2 regions of the Paraburkholderia sp. SARCC-3016 genome follow, and region 2 is predicted to be linked to the other one. Evidence: riboswitches for the same ligand, from Rfam matches in the RefSeq annotation. Region 2 holds a riboswitch; the other holds the start of a gene.

Region 1 (11,695 bases), on a different contig from region 2:
AGATCAGCGACCTGCATATCAAACGCCCCGGCGCGCTCGCTTACCGCCGCGTCGATACGGCCGCGTACTTCAGCCGCTGCATCGCGGCGCTCAATGCGCTCGAGCCGCGCCCGGACGCCGTGATCGTGACCGGCGACCTCGTCGATCAGGGCGACGTCGAACAGTACGAGCACCTCAAAACGCTGCTCGCGCCGCTGCAGATTCCCTGCTACCTGCTGGTCGGCAATCACGACGACCGCGCCGCGTTGCGCACGGTGTTCGGCGAACGACGCGAGCTCTTCGAAGGCGGCGAGTTCGTGCAGTACGCAGTCGACATCGGCGCGCTGCGCGTGCTCGCGCTCGATTCGATCGTGCCCGGCGCGAGCGGCGGCACGTTGTGCGCGGCGCGCCTCGCGTGGCTCGAACAGCAACTCGACGCGGCGCGCGACAAAGCGGTGATCGTCGCGCTCCATCATCCGCCGTTCGTGTCCGGCATCGGTCATATGGATCGTGTGCGCCTCGACCCGGCGGCCGCGCGCGCATTCGAAGCGTTGATCGCGCGCCATCCGAACGTCGAGCGCGTGATCTGCGGACATGTGCACCGGCCGATGTTCGCGCGCTTTGCCGGCACGATCGCGTCGGCAGTGCCGGCGCCTGCCCATCAGGTCGCGCTCGATCTGCGCGACGACGGGCCATCCGCGTTCCGCATGGAAGCGCCGGCTTTCGCGCTGCATCGGTACGACGCGGCGACGGGGCTCGTCACGCATCATGCGTATGTCGATGCGGGCGACGGCCCGTATCCGTTCCATGAGCCCGCCGGTGCGCTGATCGACTGAAGACTGCTGCGCACGCGCGGGGCGTCGATACGCGGCGCTTCCTCTCCCTTCCCCTCGCTGCGCGATCGGCGTCTGTCGGGTTATCATCGGCCTCGCCAGGCGCGTCCCGATCGGGCACGTGCGATCAGGGCGCCTCGCCGCGAGGCGCTCCGCCGTTTCAACCATCAGCCGCACCTCATGCCCACTTCCGAAAGCTCCGGACCGTCCGATCGTTCGCCAGGCGGCCTGCTGCTGCTCCTCGCGACGATCGCCGGTATCTCGGTCGCGAACATCTACTACAACCAGCCTCTGCTCGACGACTTCCGCAAGTCGTATCCGCATAGCGCCGAATGGGTCGGCGTCGTGCCGGCCTCGACGCAACTCGGCTATGCGGCCGGCATGCTGCTGCTCGCGCCGCTCGGCGACCGTTTCGACCGGCGCGCGCTGATCCTGCTGCAAACGGCCGGCATGTGCATCGCGCTGCTGTGCGCGACGTTCGCGCCGACGCTTTCGATACTCGTCGCCGCCAGTCTCGCAATCGGCATTCTCGCGACGATCGCGCAACAGGCCGTGCCGTTCGCGGCCGAGATCGCGCCGCCATCGGCGCGCGGCCAGGCAGTCGGCATCGCGATGAGCGGGCTGCTGCTCGGCATCCTGCTCGCCCGTACGGCAGCGGGTTTCATCGCGGAGTATTTCGGCTGGCGCACGGTGTTCGGCGTGTCGATCGTCGTACTGATCGCGCTCGCGGCCGTGATCGTCATGCGCCTGCCGCACAGCAGGCCGACCTCGACGCTGCCGTACGGCCAGCTGCTCGCATCGATGTGGCATCTGACCGTCGAACTGCGCGGACTGCGCGAAGCGGCAATCACGGGCGCGTCGCTGTTCGCGGGCTTCAGCGCATTCTGGTCGACGCTCGCGCTGCTGCTCGCCGGGCCGCCGTTCCATCTCGGGCCGCAGGCGGCGGGCCTGTTCGGCATCGTCGGCGCGGCCGGTGCGCTGGCTGCGCCGCTCGCCGGCAAATCGGCGGACCGTCGCGGTCCGCGCGCGGTCGTCACGCTGTCGATCGGGCTTTGCGCGCTATCGTTCGTCGTGTTCGCACTGTCGGGGGCGAGCCTCGTCGGGCTCGTGATCGGCGTGATCGTGCTCGACGTCGGCGTGCAGGCCGCGCAGATCTCGAACCAGTCGCGCATCTATGCGCTCAAGCCCGAGGCGCGCAGCCGCGTGAATACCGTTTATATGGTCGTGTACTTCATCGGCGGGTCGCTCGGCTCGCTGGCCGCAGCGCTCGTGTGGCCGCGCTTCGGCTGGGTCGGCGTGAGCATCGCGGGACTGCTCTTCACGGGCCTCGCCGCATGGAATCATCTGCGCACCGGGCGCAAGGTCGTGGCCGCGCCGCAATAACGGCGCGCGATCACGGCACGATCACATCGCATTCACGTCGCGGCCACGTTGCAAAAAGTGCCGGCAACAAGGTCGATCGCTGCAACAAGTGCAGACGCAACGCAGCCGCTTTGTTTTCGCGCGAGCACGTTGCGTCCGCCGCGACGCGGTCAGCGGCTCGAGAGCAGGTCCGCCATATCGTCCGCGTGCTCTTCCTCGACCGCGAGAATTTCCTCGAAGATGCGGCGCGTCGTCGTATCGGCGTCGCCGAGGTAGCGCACGATCTCGCGATACGTATCGATCGCGATCCGCTCGGCGACGAGGTTCTCGCGGATCATATCCTTGAGGTCGGCGCCTTCCTTGTATTCCGAGTGCGAGCGCGCGGTCAGGCTGTCCGGTGCGAAGTCGGGCTCGCCGCCGAGCTGCACGATGCGCGCGGCGAGCTGGTCCGCGTGCTGCTGCTCCTCATTGGCGTGTTCGAGAAACTCCTGCGCGACCCCTTCCGAATTGATGCCCTTCGCCATGAAATAGTGGCGCTTGTAGCGCAGCGTGCAGACGATTTCCGTCGCGAGCGCACCGTTCAACAGCTTGAGCACGGTTTCACGATCGGCCTTGTAGGTTTGCGTGACCGGACCGTCGTCCATATCCTGACGCGCCTGTGCGCGGATTCTTTCGAGGTCCATCACGAATGGGCCTTTCGTTGCGCTGCCCTGGGCTTCAGATGAGTTCGACATTTATCGGCTCCTTATGCGATGGGTGGGGATCATGGCGGTATGCGCATGCGTGCCGCCGCGTTTATCGGAAAGATGCTTCGGCTACGTTCGGAACACGCCGAGCAACAGCGTGACGACGAACACCACCAGGAAGATGTAGAACAGAATTTTTGCGATTTCGGCCGCGCCCGCCGCAATGCCGGTAAATCCGAACACCGCGGCGATGATCGCGATCACGAAGAATACGAGTGCGTAATGCAGCATGGCGACGCTCCCTTTTCAACGATGCGTGCTTGTCCGTCGACGTCTGTCGCTAATCGACGATCTTCTTCGTCACGACGAAGCCGAGTACGAGAAACACAACGCACAGAATCACGAACACGATGAACAGAATCTTCGCGATCGCCGCCGCGCCCGCCGCTACGCCGGTAAAACCCAGCAACCCGGCAATCGCGGCCACGACTGCGAAGAACAGCGCCCACTTCAGCATGATGGATCCCTCCTGTTGGTCGATTGATTTACATGAAGGTCGTTAGCACGGAACGGGCCCGCGTCGCGATATGGCGCCGAATCGTCTTGACGAGGGCGGGAACGCCGCTTGCTCGCCCCTGAAATCAGACCGGATCGGCTGCTGTCTTGAGCCGGGTCGAATGAACGCGGGCTCGCTCGGTCCTTGAGCAGCGCGCGCGAATCCATCGTGCATCCTTATAAGGGGAAGACTCATGGCTCGACTCATCGCTTTGCTTCTGTTCGTGGCGGCAGGCACGGCCACGCTCTCTGCGTGCAATACGGTCTCCGGCGCCGGCCAGGATATCTCGAAGGGTGGGCAGGCCATCACCAACTCCGCCGACAAGGCGAAGGAGTAATTCCGTAGCTGGCGGCGTCCACCCGCAACGCAACCAGCAGGTGTGCGCCGCCAGTTTCCTGACCCGTCCTCAAAAAAAAGCGGCCCGCGTGACGCGGGCCGCCTCAACAGCTCCTCCCTGAAGCCGCGTCGTTATTGTCCGGTCAACGTATTGGTCAGCAGCACGGCCGGCTGCGATGTATTACCGCCCTGCGCGACGAGCACGTCGATCTGGTTCGGCAGCAGCTGGCTCAGCGTGCCGGCGATCGGCACCGTTGTCAGGAGCCAGTCCGCGTTGTTCGACAGCGCGAACGGGGCCGACTGGAAGACGACCGTCTTCGTGCTGGCCGTCGTCGCAATCAGCACATAGGTGCCGCCGTCGATGTAAACGGAGTCCTGGCCCGACGCAGGGACGGCGTTCTTGAACGACACGGCCGACAGCGTCGGGCCCACTGTGTTGATGTTCGTCCCTTGCGGAACGATATAGAAGTCGACGTTCTGCGCGTTGACCGTCGCGTTGTACGCACGCACGCGCGCGCTATTCGACAAGAGCCCTTTGTCGAACGGATCGTCGATCAGGCCGATGTCGGGCGCGGTCAAACCCGGCACGGCCAGCACCGTGTACTCATGGCCCTTCGCGACGTCGGGGAAGGTGCCGCTCGCCAGCGCGGTCATGCTTCCCGTCAACGAATAGCCGACCACCGTCTGGCCGGTATTCACGTTTGCAAAATTGGTGACTCCCTTGTAGTTGATGTTCGTCTGCAACGCGGCGCCATTGACAAGGAAATCGACCGCCGGACCGCCCGCGATTGCGTGCACGAAACGCATCTCGGGATTGGTCAAACCGAGTTCCTTGCTCGCGTCGCTGCCCCCGCCGCAAGCCGTCAACAAGGATGCCGCACTAGCTAGTGCCGCGATCGTACGGATGAGCTTCATTTGCCACCTCTCTGATATCGGGCGTGTCCTCGCCCATTGATACGGCTTGCCGCAGACGCGCTGCGCTTCCGGTTGTCGTTGTCGACGCGGCGGGCCTTCCAAACAGCGGCATGCCTTTCCTGTCCCTTGGGTCACGGGCGGCGGCGAACGCCGTTGCGTCGTTCGTCGCTGTCCGCGTCGTTTGGACGGTGCGCATTCAGCAAACGGTGTGCCGTGCGAAAGCGATACGCACTGCAAACATCAAAGGTGACCTGTCAGATAAAGGACGCCCGATGTTTAGAGGTCTTCATCGAAGGCGTTTGCTGCGAAGCGGCGTACCACGCAAGCGCCGGCCGGGAATAGCCAACGTTACACACGCATGTGCAGCCGTTACCGTGTGCAGCGGATGTCACGTCGCGCGAGTAAGCGGAGCGAGCGGGAACGAACCCGAAGATGCGGGTCTGCGTGCGCGCGGCGGCGCGTTCATGCGCGCGGACGCCGCCGGTAGTCGAACCAGAACGCGAGCCCGACGCTCGCGAGAATGACGATCGTCGCGATCACCGTCGAGCGCGTGACGGGCTCGGCCAGCAACAGCGCGCCGAGCGCGACCGCGACGAGCGGATTCACGTACATGCAGCTGCTCGCGATGATCGGACTCGTGTGGCGGATCAGATAACCGTACGCAACGTACGCGGCCATCGTGCCGACGAGCATCAGATAGAGGAAGGCGACCAGCGGGCCGAAGTGCAGGTCGAGCATCCGCTCGCCGGACACCCACGCGACGAACGTCGAGATCGCCCCGCCCAGACCGATCTGCAACGCGGTCGACAGAAACAGATCGGACGGCAGCGTCAGGCGGCCGGCCAGATGGGCACCGCCTGCCCAGAAGAGCGCGCCGCAAAGAATCGCGAGGCTGCCGCCGGCAGAGCCCGGCGACGTATCGCCATGACTGAGGATCATGATGCCGATCAGCCCGAGGCCGACCGCGAACCACTCGCCGCGCGCAATGCGGCGCCCCGCCACCGCGGCGATCACGGTGGCGAACAGCGGCACCGTCGCGACCATCACGGCCGCCGTGCCGGTGCCGACCGTGCGCATTCCGTAGGCGAGCATGCCGCTCGACAGCCCGACGAGCATCGTGCCGACCAGCGCCGCATTGCGCACCTGCTCGAGACTCGGCAGCGACGGACGCCGACGGATTGCGAAGACGAACAGGCCGATGCCGGCGAAAAAGTTTCGCAGGCCCGACATCAGAAGCGGCGGAAACGAACCGAGCGCGACGTGCACGCACAGATAGGTCGAGCCCCAGACCAGATAGACGACCGCGAGCGCAAGCGCAATGCGGCCGCCTCTCGATCCCGGCAAACGGAAGGGAAAGCGCGCAGGCAGATTTACGCGCATGAACGCCGCCTGCCGCTGCCGGTCGTCGCTCGCGCCGGACCACGATGGTCGGGCAGCAATACGGCGGGGCACGCCGCGCAAACGGGCGCGGCGGCGGCAAGACGGACGGGGCGGAAACGCATGGCAGTGGAGCGATAGATGGGCGTGTAAAACGACGCCCCGCAATTATGCAGTAACCGCTCCGCTTGCCGGCGAAATCGTGGCGGCGCACTCGTAACGAAACGTTCGCGCGCCGTGCCGCCCGCCGACGCGCTGTTCCGGTTCCGGTTGCCCGGCGGTTTATTGGCTCATCGCACCCGACGCTTCGTGGCTCATCGCGTCGCCCTTCTTCATGCTGTCGTGCTTCATTTTGTCTTTCGAACCCGACTTCGCCATCTTGTCGTGGGACATCGCATCCTTCGACATCGAGTCTTTCGACATCTTGTCGTGGGACATTGCGTCCTTCGACATCGAGTCCTTCGACATCGCATCGTTCGACATCGCGCCGCTTGCCTGTGCGAAAGCGGCCGTGCCCGTTACGAGGAAGGCTGCTGCCATTGCTGCCATTGCGAATTTCTTCATGATTGACTCCGTGTGTGTGTACTTCCATGAACCGGCGTTGCCGGGTGCCTTCCGAGGCTGCTGCTGCAAGCCATCGCGCGAGCAATGACGCGCATCAGCTGCCTCCGAACCAGTTGTACCCCTGGTCGGTCCAATAGCCGCCGGGGTACTTATTCGTGACGAAAATCTCGACGATGTGCTTCGGGTTCTTGTAGCCGAGCTTGGTCGGCATCCGCAGCTTCATCGGGAAGCCGTATTTGGCCGGCAGACGCTCGCCGTCGTAGTCGAACGTGAGCAGCGTCTGCGGATGCAGCGCGGTGGGCATGTCGATGCTTTCGTAGTAGTCGTCCGCGCATTTGAAGCCAACGTACTTCGCGCTCGTATCGGCGCCGACGCGCTTGAGGAAATCGCCGAACGACGTGCCGCCCCAGCGGCCGATCGCGCTCCAGCCTTCCACGCAGATATGCCGCGTGATCTGTTCCTCGTGCGGCAGCGCGACGAGTTCGGGCAACGTCCACGTCCGCTTGCCGGTGACGAGGCCGCTCAACTGCAGACGGTACGACGCTTCGTCGACGTGCGGCACCTGGTCGACGCCGTAGTACGCATTGAATGGGAACGGCCGCGTGATCTGCGCTTCCGTGTAGGTCGGCGCAAGCTGCGTCGGACTGAACAGCAACGCCTGCGCGCTATCGTTGAGCCGCGACACCGCCATGAGAAACTTGTTGACCGAATCGTCGTCGGTCAGCGAACAGCCGGTCAGCATCGACAGGCCGCCCAACGTCAGCAACTGCTTGCCGAAGAGGCGCCGCGACGGCATCGTGAGTTCGCGATGGGCATCCTGCAAAATGGACTGGCGGTCGAGTTTGCTCGCGGGTTTGAGTTTGTCGTTCATCACCTTCTCCTGTTCTTCTCAGCGACCACGCAGCATGGCGATCAGCGAGCGCGGCACGAGCGCCACCATCGCGAGGTGCACGACGATAAATGCCGCCATCAACGCCATCGCGCAGAAGTGCACGACGCGCGCGTTGTCGTAGCCGCCCATCAGATCGCGCAACAGCGGGAATTGCACCGACTTCCAGATCGCGAGCCCCGACAGCACGAGCACGATCAGATCGCAGATCACGAACAGATACGCGAACTTCTGCACCGCGTTGTAATGCGAGAGGTCCGCGTGCGACAGCTTGCCGGTCAGCGCGGCGACGAAGTCGCGCAGGATTGCGCGCGGCGACAGCGGAAAGAACTTGCGCAGCAGACGTCCGCTCGCGACGTTGAGCGCGAGATAGACGATGCCGTTGAACACGAGCAGCCACATGCCCGCGAAGTGCCACTGCAGCGCGCCGCCGAGCCAGCCGCCCAGGGTCAGGTTCGGCGGAATCTCGAAGCCGTGAAATACCGGCGACGCGTCGTAGATGCGCCAGCCCGACAGCATCATGACAATCGCGGCAAGCGCATTGAGCCAGTGCCCGATGCGTACCCAGCGCGGGTGAATCGTCCGCGAGCCCGCGACGGGCGGCGGCGCGGCATCCGCGTCAGCGGGGGCTTGCGGATCGCCCGGTCGGGCGGCAAGCTTCGCGAAAGGTTGCATGACAGACTCCGTTATTCAGTTGATGGACGTTTGTCGAAGCGCCGCCGCCGATATGACAGCCGCGCACGAATTTTTTTTCTTCGGGATGAATCACGCCGGTCAGGAGGGAGGGCGAAGCGCCCCGTTATCTTCGACGTGCCTGTCAAGATTGTAGTAGTCAACCCGGCTCTCGCCAGCCGTACAAAGGTATGGGGCGACTAACACCTGTATCGACAGTTGCCAAGCAGCACCAAGCCAGGTTATCTTGTCCGCTGCTAACGCGGGGGTCCTGCGTTACGCATCGTTGTCCGCTGGATCCGGCCTGATTGTTCGGGCGAACTGCTGGGGCTAACCGCGGGGGCTAACCGCGCAGTAAGCGCCCGGTAAGCGCCCGGTAAGCGCGCCTTTAACCGGTTCCGCAGACAATATCGCGTAGCGTGGGTGAGAAATACCCTTTGAACCTGATCTGGATAATGCCAGCGCAGGGAAGCGTTCGGGTTTCGCCCTTCAGTTGCAAGCCTCTCGCGAACCCGTCCCACTTCCTCTCGTCTCCCGTGTAGCGCAACCAGAAGCGGTCCGCCACAGGAGAGCCACGTGAACGCCAACCCGAAATTCATTTCCGCCGAAGCGCATGTCGATGCGGCTGCCGTCGAGCCGCTGCCGAATTCGCGCAAGGTCTACGTCACCGGGTCGCAGCCCGATATTCGCGTGCCGATGCGCGAGATTACGCAAGCCGACACGCCGACCGGTTTCGGCGGCGAGAAGAATCCGCCGATCTACGTCTACGACACGTCGGGCCCGTACACGGACCCCGACGCGCGCATCGACATCCGCGCGGGCCTGCCTGCGCTGCGCCAGCGCTGGATCGAAGCGCGCGGCGACACCGTAGCGCTCGACGGCCTGTCGAGCGATTACGGCCGCGAGCGCGCAGCCGACCCGGCCACCGCGCAACTGCGCTTCCCGGGTCTGCACCGCACGCCGCGCCGCGCGGCGGCCGGCGCGAACGTGTCGCAAATGCACTATGCAAGGAAAGGCATTGTCACGCCCGAGATGGAATACATCGCGATTCGCGAGAACCAGCGGCGCGCCGAATATATCGAAAGCCTGCGTGCGAGCGGCCCGACCGGCGCCAAGCTGGCCGACATGATGGGCCGCCAGCATCCGGGCCAGGCGTTCGGCGCGACCGCATTCGGCGCAGCGGCGTCCGGCACGAATGCACTGAACGAAATCACGCCCGAGTTCGTGCGCGAAGAAGTCGCGCGCGGCCGCGCGATCATTCCGGCCAACATCAATCACCCGGAAAGCGAGCCGATGATCATCGGCCGCAACTTCCTCGTGAAGGTCAACGCGAATATCGGCAACTCGGCTGTCACGTCGTCGATCGGCGAGGAAGTCGACAAGATGACGTGGGCGATCCGCTGGGGCGGCGACACGGTCATGGATCTGTCGACCGGCAAGCACATTCATGAGACGCGCGAATGGATCATCCGCAATAGCCCGGTGCCGATCGGCACGGTGCCGATCTACCAGGCGCTCGAGAAGGTCAACGGCAAGGCCGAGGAACTGACGTGGGAAATCTTCCGCGACACGCTGATCGAGCAGGCCGAACAGGGCGTCGACTACTTCACGATTCATGCGGGCGTGCGGCTGCAATACGTGCCGCTCACGGCCAACCGCATGACCGGCATCGTGTCGCGCGGCGGGTCGATCATGGCGAAGTGGTGTCTTGCGCATCATCGCGAGTCGTTCCTCTATGAGCACTTCGAGGACATCTGCGAGATCATGAAAGCCTACGACGTAAGCTTCTCGCTCGGCGACGGCCTGCGCCCCGGCTCGATCTACGACGCGAACGACGAAGCCCAGCTCGGCGAGCTGAAGACGCTCGGCGAACTCACGCAGATCGCGTGGAAGCACGACGTGCAAACGATGATCGAAGGTCCGGGCCATGTGCCGATGCAGCTGATCAAGGAGAACATGGACCTGCAGCTCGACTGGTGCAAGGAAGCGCCGTTCTACACGCTCGGACCGCTCACGACCGATATCGCGCCGGGCTACGATCACATCACGTCGGGCATCGGCGCGGCGATGATCGGCTGGTTCGGCACCGCGATGCTGTGCTACGTCACGCCGAAGGAACACCTCGGCCTGCCGAACAAGGACGACGTGAAGGAAGGCATCATCACGTACAAGCTCGCGGCGCACGCAGCCGATCTGGCAAAAGGTCATCCGGGCGCGCAGGTGCGCGACAACGCGCTTTCGAAGGCGCGCTTCGAATTCCGCTGGGAAGACCAGTTCAACCTTGGTCTCGATCCGGACAAGGCGCGCGAATTCCACGATGAAACCTTGCCGAAAGACTCCGCTAAAGTCGCGCACTTCTGTTCGATGTGCGGCCCTCACTTCTGCTCGATGAAAATCACGCAGGACGTGCGCGAGTTCGCCGCGCAACAGGGTGTCAGCGACGACGAAGCGCTGCGCAAAGGCATGGAAGTGAAGGCCGTCGAATTCGTGAAGAGCGGCGCCGAGATTTATCAGCGGCAGTAAAAGCGCCTTGTCGCAGGCCATCACGCTCGCGCATCACGCAAACTTTCCGCGATGCGCGTGAAGCCAAGCCCGCCGTGCTTCCGCGCGCGCGGGTTTTTTTGCGCCTGACGCGGCCAGGCCTCGGGTTCGCTGCAAGATTCGGGCCGCAGCGAAACATTTGATTACCGAACGGACACTTTGCTGACAAGCCCATACAAATCGAAACCGCACCCGGCGATACCATGATGCGTGAGGGGTTCAAGGCTACGGACGGCTCGTAGCCCGCCCGTTCAAGAATAAGGAGCGAGATCATGAAAGCGTTGAAGCGAATCGGAGCGTGTACGGTGATCGCGGTTTTCGTCGCGGGTCTGTCGGCGTGCGGTGGCATGTCGCGACAGGGTCGCGATACCGCGGTCGGCGCCGGTGTCGGCGCGGCGGCCGGCGCGGCTATCGGCGGCACGGGTCTGTCGACGGTCGGTGGCGCTGCGGCTGGCGGCCTGATCGGTCACGAAGTGGGCAAGTAACCTGTAAACATCGGCGACAATGGTCCACCAGCCGACGTCGCCAACCGGCTGCGCGAGCGTGCGAAGTGAGTTACGCGTGAAGTCACGCGTCGCGATGTTTTGCAACGCTGTGAAATATGCAGTAACCACTTTGCAACGCGCGCGTTGCACCGCTGACGTAAGCTCCTCGCATCGTTCGAACGCGCGCCATGGCGGCATGGCGTCGCGAGGCCGTATCAGGAGCACCTCATGAACCACTCATCCGCCGCGGCTCGCGTGAGCGGCACTACTGCTGTCGCCCTCGGCTTATCGGTCCTATCGGGCTGCTATTACGTCGGCCCCTACCCATACGGTTCTTACGGCGCAGCGCCCTATCCCGCCGCTTATGCAACGCAAGGAACGGCGCAAGGCACACCGGACGTTGCGCAAGGCGACGAATCAAACAACCCATACGTTGCACCTGCCGGTCCCGACGACCAGGCGGCCAGCTCGCAGTTCGATCCGAACGCACAACAGGCCCC
Region 2 (11,695 bases):
GCGCGCGCATGTTCGCATCGGCTTTTTCGGTCAGATCGAGATTGGCCATCACTTCGTCGATCCAGGCATCGTTGTGACGCAGACCGAAATAGCCGGACTGGATGCGCAGGGTTTCGCGCACGGTGAAAAACGGATCGAACACCAGTTCTTGCGGCACGACACCGAGCGCGCGGCGCGCGGCACGGAAATCGTCGACGACGTCATGGCCGCGCACCGCGACGCTGCCTTCGTCGGCGCGCGCGAGACCTGCGAGGATGCTGATGAGCGTCGTTTTGCCCGCGCCGTTCGGGCCGAGCAGCCCGAAGAACTCGCCTTCTTCAACCGTCAGACTCACGCCCTTGAGCGCTTGCAGACTCTTATAGCGCTTCTTGACGTTACGGAATTCTATGGCTGGCATGACTATGCGCCGACGGATGGCGGCGACTGAAAAGTGCGCGGTGCGCACGAGAAAGGATGCAACGAAATGTGCGGCGAAACGAAATTGGGGCCGGCTGCTTGCCCCAAAAAACGTTTGATTATAGGGCAAAGTGCGCGGGCAATCCGCAGCTGAAATTGCAGAGGCAAAACCTGGTGCGCAGAGGCGGGGCAACTTGCGTTCGACCCGGCGCTGAAATCCAGATCGCCGGTTTCAGCTGCGCATCACGAAGGCGAGCGCTCGGGTTCGATGGAACGCGAATGTCGCGCCGACAGCAGCGTGTCGACGCCATAGGCCTGCGCAAGACTTGCAAGACCGGCGGGGAGATTGACGACTTCCAGCACTGCGCCACGCGCATGCGCGGCGCGCTGCCATGCCAGCAGCACCGCGAGCGCGGATGAATCGAATTGCGTGAGCGGCGCGCAATCGACGCCGCGCGCACCGCCCGCGATGCGTGCGAGACCGGAAGCGAGCGCTTCTTTAGCGCTCGCGTGCGTCAGCGTCGAGCCAGTCGCGAATTGATCGGGCAGGTTGCCGGCGGCGGCGCCGGCCACACCGGCCCGTTGTGGCGTGCCGTTCACGACTGCTTGCCCGCCGCCAGCTGCTGGTTGCGCTGCGTGAGGAACTGGATCAGCCCGTCGACGCCGTGCTGCTGGATCTGCTCCTGGAACTGCTGCTGGTACGCCTGGATCAGCCACGCGCCGAGCACGTTGATGTCATACACGCGCCAGCCTTGCGGCGTCTTGTACAGACGGTAGTCGAGCTCGATCGGCTGACCGTTGTTCATCACGGTCGAGCGGACCACGACGTCCGTGTCGTCGGGATTCGCGCGGAACGGCTTGTACTGGATTTCCTGATTGCGGACCTGCGCGAGCGCGCCCGCGTAGGTGCGGATCAGCAGCATCTTGAACTGTTCGACCACCTGCTCCTGCTGCTGCGGCGTAGCGGTGCGCCAGCTGCGGCCCATCGCCAGTTGCGTGGTGCGGCGGAAATCGATGTACGGCAGGATCTTCTCGTTGACGAGCTGCGTGATCCGGTTGATGTCGCCTTGCTGGATCGACTTGTCCGAGCGGATCGTATCGACGACCTGCTGCGTGACGGTCTTGACCATGCCGTCCGGCGAATTCGTATCGACGGTCTGCGCCGACGCCGCGCCACCGAACGCGAATAATGCTGCAAAAAACGGGATAAAGAAGAATTTTTTCATTTCAAGCCCTGCAAAAAGAAGAACGCTAACTTCGAGCCCACGATATCACGCAAGTTCTATCGTAAACCACGCGAAACTTGCGAGAGTTGTATCCCGGTGTTACGAGCGCTCGCAACGGTTCGGCCTAGCGCAGCCGCAGTGACGGATAACGCCCCGGCGGAACGACCTGACCGCCGGGCACCGTGTCGATTGCCGGCGTACCGGAAGCCGGAGAAGCACCTTCAGCAGCCGGCGTGCCCGACGTACCCTCGGGCGCCTGCGACGGCGCCGCCGACGATGCGGGCGCCGCGGGAACGGCCCCGCCGCCCGGCACCGCGCCGGCCGCGCCTGCGGCCCCCGCGCCATCCTGATCGTAATTCGGCAGCGGCGCGCCGTCGCCATAGTTCGGCAGCGCGCCGCTCGTGCCGCCCGTCAGCAGATACTGGCGCCGCTGCAGATACGCGTTGCGCACGAACGAGTACTTGTCGAGCGCGGCGCCTTCGAGCACGTCGCTCGCGTTCAGCAGGTTCGCGCGCGTGTTGACGAGCTGCACGCCCCACAGGCTCCAGCTGATCGCATCCGAATCGATATACGAGATCGGGTTCGCAAAATAGTTGCCGACATAGCCGGCCGCGTCGCGCACCGTGCTCGGCCCGAACAGCGGCAGCACCAGATACGGGCCCGACGGCACGCCGTAGTGGCCAAGCGTGATGCCGAGATCGGTATCGTGCTTCGGCAGCTTCGCGAGCGTCGCGACGTCGAACAGGCCGCCGACGCCGAACACTGTGTTGATCACGATCCGCATGATGTCGCCGACACCATCGGCGATCTTCAACTGCAGCAGGTTGTTCGCCGCGACGTAGACGTCGCCGATGTTCGAGAAGAAGTTCGTCACGCTGTCGCGCACCGGCTGCGGCGTGATCTTCACGTAGCCCTGCGCGACCGGCTTCAGTGCGTACCTGTCGACCTTGTCGTTGAACGTGAATACGGTACGGTTAAGGCCTTCCCACGGGTCGTCCTTGCTCGGCGTCTGAACCGTCGAGCAGCCGGCGAGAGCCGCTACGGCAAGCGCGATCGCTGCGGCGCGCTGGAGTTTTATCTGCAATCTTGTTCTCCTTATTGAGCCGCGCCCGAGGCGGGTTGAGCCGGCGCGGCAGGTGCCGGCGCGGGAGACGCCGCCGGCTTCGCTGCGCCCGAATCGGCGGCCTTGCTATACAGGAATTGTCCAATCAGGTTTTCGAGCACGATGGCCGACTGCGTCATCGCAATCGTGTCGCCGGCCTTCAGCATTTCGGTGTCGCCGCCCGGCTCGAGCCCGATGTATTGCTCGCCGAGGAGCCCTGACGTGAGAATTTTCGCGGAGCTGTCCTTCGGAAACTGGTACTGCCTGTCGATATCGATCGTGACGAGCGCCTGGTAAGTATTGCTGTCGAAGCCGATCGACGCCACGCGGCCGACCGTGACGCCCGCGCTCTTCACCGGCGCGCGCGGCTTCAGGCCGCCAATGTTGTCGAACTTGAGCTTGACCGGGTAGGTTGCCTGGAACGATAGCGAGCTCATGTTGCCGGCTTTCAGCGCGAGGAACAGCAGCGCAATGAAGCCTAGCACCACGAACAGGCCGACCCAGAAGTCGAGAGCAGTCTTTTTCATCGTCATCCCAAAGTGAATCTTGACGCGCCGGCGCACAGCCGAAGGGCGCGCGCGACGCGCCGCTTCCCGGCGCACCCGCGCGGGACCTAGCTGAACATCAGTGCGGTCAGCAGGAAATCGAGGCCGAGTACGGCAAGCGATGCGTAGACGACCGTTTTCGTCGTTGCGCGCGACACGCCTTCGGGTGTCGGCTTCGCTTCGTAGCCCTGGAAAAGCGCGATGAACGTCACCGCAAAACCGAACACTACGCTCTTGATCACGCCGTTGCCGACGTCGCGCCAGACGTCGACGCCACCTTGCATCTGCGACCAGAACGCGCCGGCATCGACGCCGATCAGCAGCACCCCCACCACATAACCGCCGACGATGCCGACCGCGCTGAAAATCGCGGCAAGGACCGGCATCGCGATGATGCCCGCCCACATCCGCGGCGCGACGACTACCTTCAGCGGATCGACGGCCATCATTTCCATTGCCGTCAGCTGTTCGCCCGCCTTCATCAGGCCGATTTCCGCTGTGAGCGAAGTGCCCGCGCGCCCGGCGAACAGCAGCGCGGTCACGACCGGCCCCAGTTCGCGCACGAGCGACAACGCGACGAGCAGACCCAACGCCTGCTCGGAACCGTAGCGATTCAGCGTGTAGTAACCCTGCAGCCCGAGCACGAAGCCGACGAACAGCCCCGACACCGCGATGATGACAAGCGAATAGTTACCGACGAAATGAATCTGTTTCGTGACAAGCCGCGGCCGGCGCAACAGCGGAAAAAACTCGAGCACGAGGCGCACGAACATGCGCGCCCCGTAGCCCGCGGTGCCCAGGCCGCCGAGGACCGAGCGTCCGATGGTCGAAATCATGAGCGGCCTCCGTTGCCGTCAAGGCCGAAATCCACCGCAAGCGGCGTGCTGCCCGCATAGTGAAACTTGAACGGACCGTCGGGCGCGCCGTCGATGAACTGCCGCACGACCGGGTCCTGCGACGCGCGCAGTTCGTCCGGCGTGCCTTGCGCATGCACGCCGCCGTTCGCGAGAAAGTACACGTAGTCGGCAATGGCGAACGATTCGGGCACATCGTGCGTGACGAGAATCGACGTCGCACCGAGCGCGCGGTTCAGCGTGCGGATCAGGTTCGCGGTGATGCCGAGCGAGATCGGGTCGAGACCGGCGAACGGCTCGTCGTACATGATCAGCTCGGGATCGAGCGCGATCGCGCGCGCGAGCGCCACGCGCCGCGCCATGCCGCCCGAAATTTCCGACGGCGCCAGGTCGCGCGCGCCGCGCAGGCCGACTGCGTTGAGCTTCATCAGCACGAGGTCGCGAATCAGTTCTTCGGGAAGATCGGTGTGCTCGCGTAGCGCAAATGCAACGTTCTCGAACACCGACATATCGGTGAAGAGCGCGCCGAACTGGAACAGCATGCCCATGCGACGGCGCAGCGCGTAGAGGCCGTCCCGCGTCTGCGCGCCGATGTCCTCGCCATGGAACAGCACCTGGCCGCGCCGGGCACGCTCGAGGCCGCCGATGAGGCGCAGCACCGTGGTCTTGCCGCACCCGGAGCCGCCCATCACCGCCACGACCTGACCGCGCCCAAAGCGCAGATTCAGGTTCGACAGAACGAGCCGGTCGCTGTAACCGAAGTCGACGTCGCGTAGCTCGAGGAGGGTCTCGGGAGAAGAAGGCAACTCTGACAGTCCTTTTACACGGAAGCCGAATTATAGGGCCATCGTGAAAACCCTGCCTTGTTGCATTCTGTCCCTTTACTTAATCTGACGATCGGCTGCCGAAAGCATTCTGCAATGATGCAACGGCTGCGGCGGGATCAGCCGCTTCGGTGACCGCGCGCACGACGGCTGCACTTCGCACGCCGGTCGCGAGCACCGCCGGCAGCACGTCGCCGCTGATGCCGCCGATCGCGAGGATCGGCACGACGCCATCGAGCAGGTGCACGTAGCGCGCGAGGCGCGCGAGACCTTGCGGCGCGGTCGGCATGACCTTGGTCGTCGTCGCGAATACGGCGCCGAGCGCGATGTAGCTCGGCCGGAAATGCAGCGCCGTCAGCATCTCATAGTAGCCGTGCGTCGACAGGCCGAGGCGCAGGCCCGCGGCCGCGATCGCGTGCAGATCGGCCGTATGCACGTCCTCCTGGCCGAGGTGGACGCCATAGGCGCCCGCTTCGAGCGCCGCCTGCCAGTGGTCGTTGATGAACACGCGCGCGTCGTACTTGCGCCCGGCCGCCACCGCACGCGCGATTTCGCTCGCGAGTTCGGCGGCCGGCTCGGCCGACTTGCGGCGCAGCTGGATTGTCTTCACGCCGAAGCCGGCGACGCGCTCGACCCATTCCGCGGTCGGCAGCACCGGGTACAGGCCGAGGTCGTGCGGACACGGCGCGAACGGCTGCGACGGCGCGGCCGGCAAGCCGGCGACGCGCGGGAAATGGGCGATGTCGGTCGGCCACGCGTCGTTGGCGCGCTTTTCGTCGCCGTCGCGCCACGCGAGCGCGAGCACGAGCGCGTCGTGCGGGTCGAAGCCGCAATCGAGGAACGCCGCAAGCGCGGCGAGCCAATCTTCAGCCAGTTGCCCTTCGAGCCGGTAGCGCTCGCCGCCGAGATGCAGCGTCGCGCCGTTTTTACCCGCTTCGATCACGCCCGCCCCTTGCACGAGCCAGCGCGCGATCTGCTCGCCGTATTGCTGATGCTGCTCGTCGGCGACGACGATCAGATCGTCGCCGTTCGGCGCATCGGGCGCGGTCAGGCAGATGCGCCACGGTGCGTGCGTCGGCGGCCAGTCGCCGAGACGCGCGCGAATCCGTTCGGCGGCTTCCGTCAGTTCGTCGGCGGGCGGCCAGAAGAGGTCGCGGCCCGTCAGCTTCAGTGTGTCGGTCATGCCGCGGCGCTCCCATCCTGGTGCCAGAACGGCATGCCGACGACAGGCGTGCTCGCATGCGCGGTCTCGCGCTCGGCCATCGGCCCCGCGAGATACGCGGTGCGGCCCGCTTCGACGCCGAGCGCGAATGCGCGCGCCATCGTCTCCGGATGCGTGGCCTGCGACACGGCCGTGTTCAGCAGCACGCCGTCGAAGCCCCATTCCATCACCTGGCTTGCATGCGACGGCACGCCGAGCCCCGCATCGACGATCAGCGGAACATCGGGCAGCCGCTCGCGCAGCACGCGCAAGCCGTACGGATTGACGAGGCCCTTGCCCGTGCCGATCGGCGCGCCCCACGGCATCAGCGCTTCGCAGCCCGCGTCGAGCAGGCGCCGGCCGATCACGAGATCTTCGGTGCAGTACGGCAGCACCTTGAAGCCATCCTTCACGAGCTTCGCGGCGGCGTCGATCAGGCCGACCGGGTCGGGCTGCAGCGTGTAGTCGTCGCCGATCAGTTCGAGCTTGATCCAGTCGGTTTCGAAGACTTCGCGCGCCATCTGCGCGGTCGTGATCACTTCGCCGACCGTCTGACAACCGGCCGTATTCGGCAGCAACGGCACGGCATGGCGCTTGAGCAGATCGAAGAAACCCGCCTGCGCGCCGCCCTCGTTCATCTGCCGGCGCAATGCGACGGTGACCATGCCGGGCCGCGCCGCTTCGATCGAATCGGAAAGCGATTGCAGCGACGGATAGCGCGACGTGCCGAGCAGCACGCGGCTCGCGAAAGTCTCGCCGTACAGCGTGAGCGCGTCGGCGGGCGCGGCTTGAGTGGAAGTCATCAGTCAGTCCTTGCCTGTGGCAGTTGCCTGGTTGCCTTGGGTCGTTGCCTTGGGTCGTTGCCTTGGGTCGTTGCCTTGGGTCGTTGCCTTGGGTCGTTGCCTTGGGTCGTTGCCCTGTATCTCGTGTGTTGCTTGCGATCTGTCGTGCCTGCAACGCCTGTGAAGCATGTCGCGCGCGATGCGGCGGATGCGCGGCTGCCCTCGTCGCTGCGGCGGCTGCAGCGGCAAAACTCAGCCGCCTGCCACCGGATGCACGACGTCGAGCCGGTCGCCGCTGTGCAGTGCACGCGCCGCATGCTGCTTGCGCGCAACGAAATCGCCGTTCAAGGCGACCGCGAATGGCGGCTGCGCGCCAAACGCGGCAAGCGCATCGGCAACCGTCGCGCCTTCCGGCAACGACAGCGGCTTCTGGTTGATTTGAATGTCCATAATCGTGTGTCTCAATGTTTGTCGAGGCGCGCGTCTCTCGAACGTGCTCACGCAGACTCGCGCGCCGCATCGCGCAGCGTCGGACGATCGACGTGGAACAGCTCGTTCCAGCGCGACTGCCGGCGCCAGCCGGCGAATCCATCGATGTCGGCGAAGGCGCCGTCGGCAAGCGCGAGCGCGGCACGCACCGCTTCGTTCGCCACTTCCGGCGCGATCATGTAACCGTGCCGGTACAGGCCGTTCACGCGCAACGTCTGCCCACCGTCCCAGACGATGGCCGGGCGATGATCCGGCAAAGTCGGCCGGCACTGCGAGTTCAACTCCAGAATGCGCGCTTCGCCGAAGCCCGGATGCACGGAAAACGCGGCGCTCAACAATTCGAGCGCCGAACGCACGCTGACCGGCGACATGTCTTCGCCTTCCACTTCAGTCGCGCCGATCACGTACAAGTCGTTCTGCTTCGGCGCGATATACAGCGGGTAACGCGGATGCAGCAGCCGTACCGGGCGCGCAAGTCCGATGCCCGGCGCGTGCACGCGCGCGACTTCGCCGCGGATGCCGCGCAGCGTCGGCAACACCGGTTTCGCGCCGAGGCCGCGGCAATCGATCGTGATGCGCGCGGCGGGCAACTCGCGGTCGTCGACCGCCGTGTTCCAATGCGTCTCGACGCCGCGCGCCGCGAGCCCTGCAGCGAGCGCGGCAAGCACCTGCCGGTTGTCGAGCTGCCCTTCGTGCGGCAGCAGCCAGCCTTGCGTGAAGCGGCCTGCGAGCGCCGGCTCGGCCGCGTTGATCTGCGCGCCGGACAACGCGAGCAAACCGCCCTCGAGCAGTTCGGCCGGTGCATTCGCGCGCAGCCGCCGCTCGAACAGCGGCGCCTCGCTGCGGTCGCCGTGATGCCAGACGACGAGCGTGCCGTTGCGCTGGAAGAACACCGGCTCCGGCAATTCGGCGACGATGCGCGGCCAGGCCTCGAGCGACGCGGCACCGAGCCGCGTGATCAGCAACTCCGCGCTGGCCGCCTCGGCGAGCGGAGCAAGCATCGCGGCCGCGACCCACGCCGCCGACTGCGTGCCAGCCGCGTCGCCGCGCTCATACAGCGCGACGCGGCGGCCCGCGCCGGCCAGCCGCCACGCGACGAGCCGTCCGCACAAGCCGCCGCCGATCACGGCGAAATCGGGCACGGCGCCACGCCGCACGCCGGCCTGCGAAGCGGGGGTCTCGCGCGCCGTCATGCCGACTGCTCCTTGCGCAGCGCAGCAATACCGTGCGTGCCGCGTCGAGCGCCATGCGTGCAGAACAAACAAAGAACTGAAGATTGAGCGGTCATCGGATCCTTTCCGTACGGCAACGAAACGCACGTACCCAAGGACGAAACACGCGGAGGCGGCTGCGGATGCAGAGGCAGGAGAACCCGCCGGCAACCGCCTTCCAGATGAAAGGCCGCGCGGCAGGAAACGAAAGACTTCGAAACTTCCCGCGCCGGTATTACCCGGATCGGGTGCGAAGGGTCTCTCTCAGCCTCGCCGCGACGTGTGTCCGCGCCAAAGCACCCCTGTTTCGTCGAGGTCATTAGACCATAAAAGGCTCGTCGCGAAAACCCGCGGGATGACGAGCCCGTGTATGCGACACCCATGCGCCGCCGCACGGAGACCGTACGCGGGACGATGCGCGGGGGACGTACGAGACTGTACGCGGCCTGGCGAATTCGATATGAGCCGTCCTGGCGCCTCTGACATAATGCGCGACACGCAGTCGGTATGGAGAGCGGCGCCCGGGCCGGAACCGTCCGGGCCACAGCCGCGTCGGATCGCCGATGCACGGCATCGGGCACGCGATTAAGCTCCGGTTAAGCCGTGGCCGCGACAATCGCGCGTCGATGAACGACCGGCGAACGCGTCGCTCTACGCCCGTCGTGCTGCCCCTGCGCATCGCGACGACTTGCTTCTACCCGACGCCGCTTCAAAGACAGCGCTTCAAAGGACAGATATGGCCGAAAACCCGAACAGCTCCGCGGACATCACCGCGTGGGGTCTCATCAAGCCCTACTGGGTGTCCGAGGACCGATGGCGCGCATGGGGCCTGCTCGTGCTCGTCATCGCGATGAATATGACGATGGTGGCCGCCAACGTCTGGTTCAACCGCTGGCAAGGCATCTTTTTCGATGCAATCCAGCAATACAACTACCCGGTTTTCAAGCATTCGCTGCTGCAGTTCACGGTCATCGCGCTCGCGCTGATTCTGCTCGGTTCCTATCGCACGTACTTTCGCCAGATGCTCGAATTCCGCTGGCGGCAATGGCTCACCACGAAGTATCTGAACGAATGGCTCGGCGACGACGCCTACTACCGCATCGAACGCGACCGTCTCGCGGACAACCCCGACCAGCGGGTTTCGGCGGACCTGCAAGGCCTCGCGAGCACGACACTGAACCTGTCCCTCGGGCTGCTCTCGACCACGGTCACGCTGTTCTCGTTCATCGTCATCCTGTGGAACCTGTCGGGCGCGCTTGCGTTCCACGTGTTCGGCACCGAGATCTCGATTCCCGGTTACATGGTGTGGGTCGCGATGATCTACGCGGCGATCGGTTCGTGGATCACGCACAAGGTCAACCACCCGCTCGTGTCGATCAACTATCAGCAGCAGCGTGTCGAAGCAGACTTCCGTTTCGCGCTGATCCGGATTCGCGAGAACGCCGACCAGATCGCGCTGTACAAGGGCGAGCCGGCCGAAGAGAAATCGCTGCAAGGGGTGTTCGGCCATATCCGCGATAACTGGCGGCTCGTCATGCGTTTCACGCGGCGCTTCAATATCGTCGTGATCAGCTATTCGCAGCTTGCGATCGTGTTCCCGTACATCGCGGCCGCGCCCAAGTATTTTTCGAAGAGCATCACGCTTGGCGTTTATCAGCAATTGACGAGCGCATTCGGCACGGTCAGCGATTCGTTCTCGTGGTTCATCAACAATTACGATTCGCTCGCCGAGTGGCGCGCTACCGTCAACCGTCTGCGGGAATTCCATCGCGTGATGAAAGACCAGCATCTGCATGAATCGGTGGTCGGCGGCACGGCGCACGGCGGCATCAATACGCATCTGACCGACACGCAGGTGCTCGACGTGAAGGAGCTCGTGCTCAAACGTCCGGACGGGCAACCGATCGCGTCGATCGGCTCGTTCAGGATCGCGCCGAAATCGCGCTGGCTCGTGCGCGGTCCGTCAGGCGCGGGCAAGAGCACGCTGCTGCGTGCGCTCGCGGGCTTGTGGCCGTTCGGCGAAGGCACGATCGAAGCGCCAGCCGGCGCGAAGCTGCTGTTCATTCCGCAGCGCAGCTATCTGCCGATCGGTACGTTAAAGGGCGCGCTCTGCTACCCGTCGCTCGACGACGCGTTCACCGACGAAGCGTGCCGCGACGTGCTGACCGTGTGCCGGCTACCCGATCTCGCGACGCGTCTGGCCGAGTCCGCGCACTGGGAACGCACGCTGTCGCCGGGCGAACAGCAGCGCGTCGCCGCAGCGCGCGCGCTGCTGCAAAAGCCCGACTTCCTGTTCCTCGACGAAGCGACGAGCGCGCTCGACCCTGACAACGAAGCCGCGATCTATACGGCGCTGACCGAACGGCTTGCCGATGCGGCGATCGTCAGCGTCGCGCATCGCAAGACGCTCGAGGCATTCCACGACCAGACGCTCTATGTCGAGCGCGCGGTCGAGCGCGAGGCCGCGTAGCCAAAGCGCACGTCGCGTTAGCGTTCAAAGCGAGGCCGCTCGCGCAAGCGGCTCCGGCCGTCTGATGGTACTTTCGCGTGCATGAAGACGATCGTTCTCGGCGCCGGCGTGATCGGCGTCGCCACAGCTTTTTATCTGCGCGAGCGCGGCTGCGATGTGACTGTCGTCGAACGCGAAACCGACGTTGCGCTCGAGACGAGTTTCGGCAATGCGGGCGTGATCGCGCCCGGCTACGTGACGCCATGGGCCGCGCCCGGCATGCCGGCGAAAATCCTCAGGCATCTGTTCAACCGCGCGTCGCCGTTCGTCTTCCGCCCGACGTTCGACCCCGCGCAATGGCGGTGGATCGGCCGGTGGCTGCGCGAATGCCAGCTCGAACGATTCCGTGCGAACAAACAGCGGATGCAGCGCATCGCGTACTACAGCCGCGCATGTCTGCATGAATTTCGCGCTGCGCATCCGTTTGAATACCGGCGTAGCCACGGCTATCTGCAACTGTTTCGCAGCGGCTACGACCTCGAACTCGCGCAGCCCGCGCTGGCGATGCTGCGCGACTCAGGCGTCGCGTATCGCGAACTGAGCGGCGCGCAATGCG

What was found. Region 2 has a riboswitch for thiamine pyrophosphate ahead of QYH69_RS22790 (FAD-dependent oxidoreductase). Riboswitches for the same ligand answer to the same signal wherever they lie in the genome.
Region 1: linked by a shared signal. The riboswitch ahead of thiC (phosphomethylpyrimidine synthase ThiC) and the one ahead of QYH69_RS22790 (FAD-dependent oxidoreductase) in region 2 are both predicted to bind thiamine pyrophosphate.

The regions. Positions count from the first base shown of each region.
Region 1 is NZ_JAVHZD010000018.1:131,099-142,793, reverse strand. It holds gene QYH69_RS19395 (phosphodiesterase) at 1-815, shown strand, start outside; gene QYH69_RS19390 (MFS transporter) at 993-2,195, shown strand; gene QYH69_RS19385 (ferritin-like domain-containing protein) at 2,345-2,908, opposite strand; gene QYH69_RS19380 (DUF1328 domain-containing protein) at 2,990-3,151, opposite strand; gene QYH69_RS19375 (DUF1328 domain-containing protein) at 3,201-3,377, opposite strand; gene QYH69_RS19370 (entericidin A/B family lipoprotein) at 3,610-3,753, shown strand; gene QYH69_RS19365 (DUF4397 domain-containing protein) at 3,885-4,667, opposite strand; gene QYH69_RS19360 (EamA family transporter) at 5,130-6,047, opposite strand; gene QYH69_RS19355 (pentapeptide MXKDX repeat protein) at 6,327-6,608, opposite strand; gene QYH69_RS19350 (molybdopterin-dependent oxidoreductase) at 6,703-7,479, opposite strand; gene QYH69_RS19345 (cytochrome b/b6 domain-containing protein) at 7,498-8,172, opposite strand; TPP riboswitch at 8,498-8,657, shown strand; gene thiC (phosphomethylpyrimidine synthase ThiC) at 8,746-10,692, shown strand; gene QYH69_RS19335 (glycine zipper 2TM domain-containing protein) at 10,983-11,195, shown strand; gene QYH69_RS19330 (hypothetical protein) at 11,424-11,695, shown strand, end outside.
Region 2 is NZ_JAVHZD010000023.1:77,350-89,044, forward strand. It holds gene QYH69_RS22740 (ABC transporter ATP-binding protein) at 1-397, opposite strand, end outside; gene QYH69_RS22745 (STAS domain-containing protein) at 640-945, opposite strand; gene QYH69_RS22750 (ABC transporter substrate-binding protein) at 993-1,622, opposite strand; gene QYH69_RS22755 (VacJ family lipoprotein) at 1,747-2,706, opposite strand; gene mlaD (outer membrane lipid asymmetry maintenance protein MlaD) at 2,718-3,251, opposite strand; gene mlaE (lipid asymmetry maintenance ABC transporter permease subunit MlaE) at 3,338-4,105, opposite strand; gene QYH69_RS22770 (ABC transporter ATP-binding protein) at 4,102-4,929, opposite strand; gene thiE (thiamine phosphate synthase) at 5,009-6,130, opposite strand; gene QYH69_RS22780 (thiazole synthase) at 6,127-6,951, opposite strand; gene thiS (sulfur carrier protein ThiS) at 7,183-7,380, opposite strand; gene QYH69_RS22790 (FAD-dependent oxidoreductase) at 7,428-8,576, opposite strand; TPP riboswitch at 8,835-8,944, opposite strand; gene QYH69_RS22800 (ABC transporter ATP-binding protein/permease) at 9,367-11,100, shown strand; gene QYH69_RS22805 (D-amino acid dehydrogenase) at 11,182-11,695, shown strand, end outside.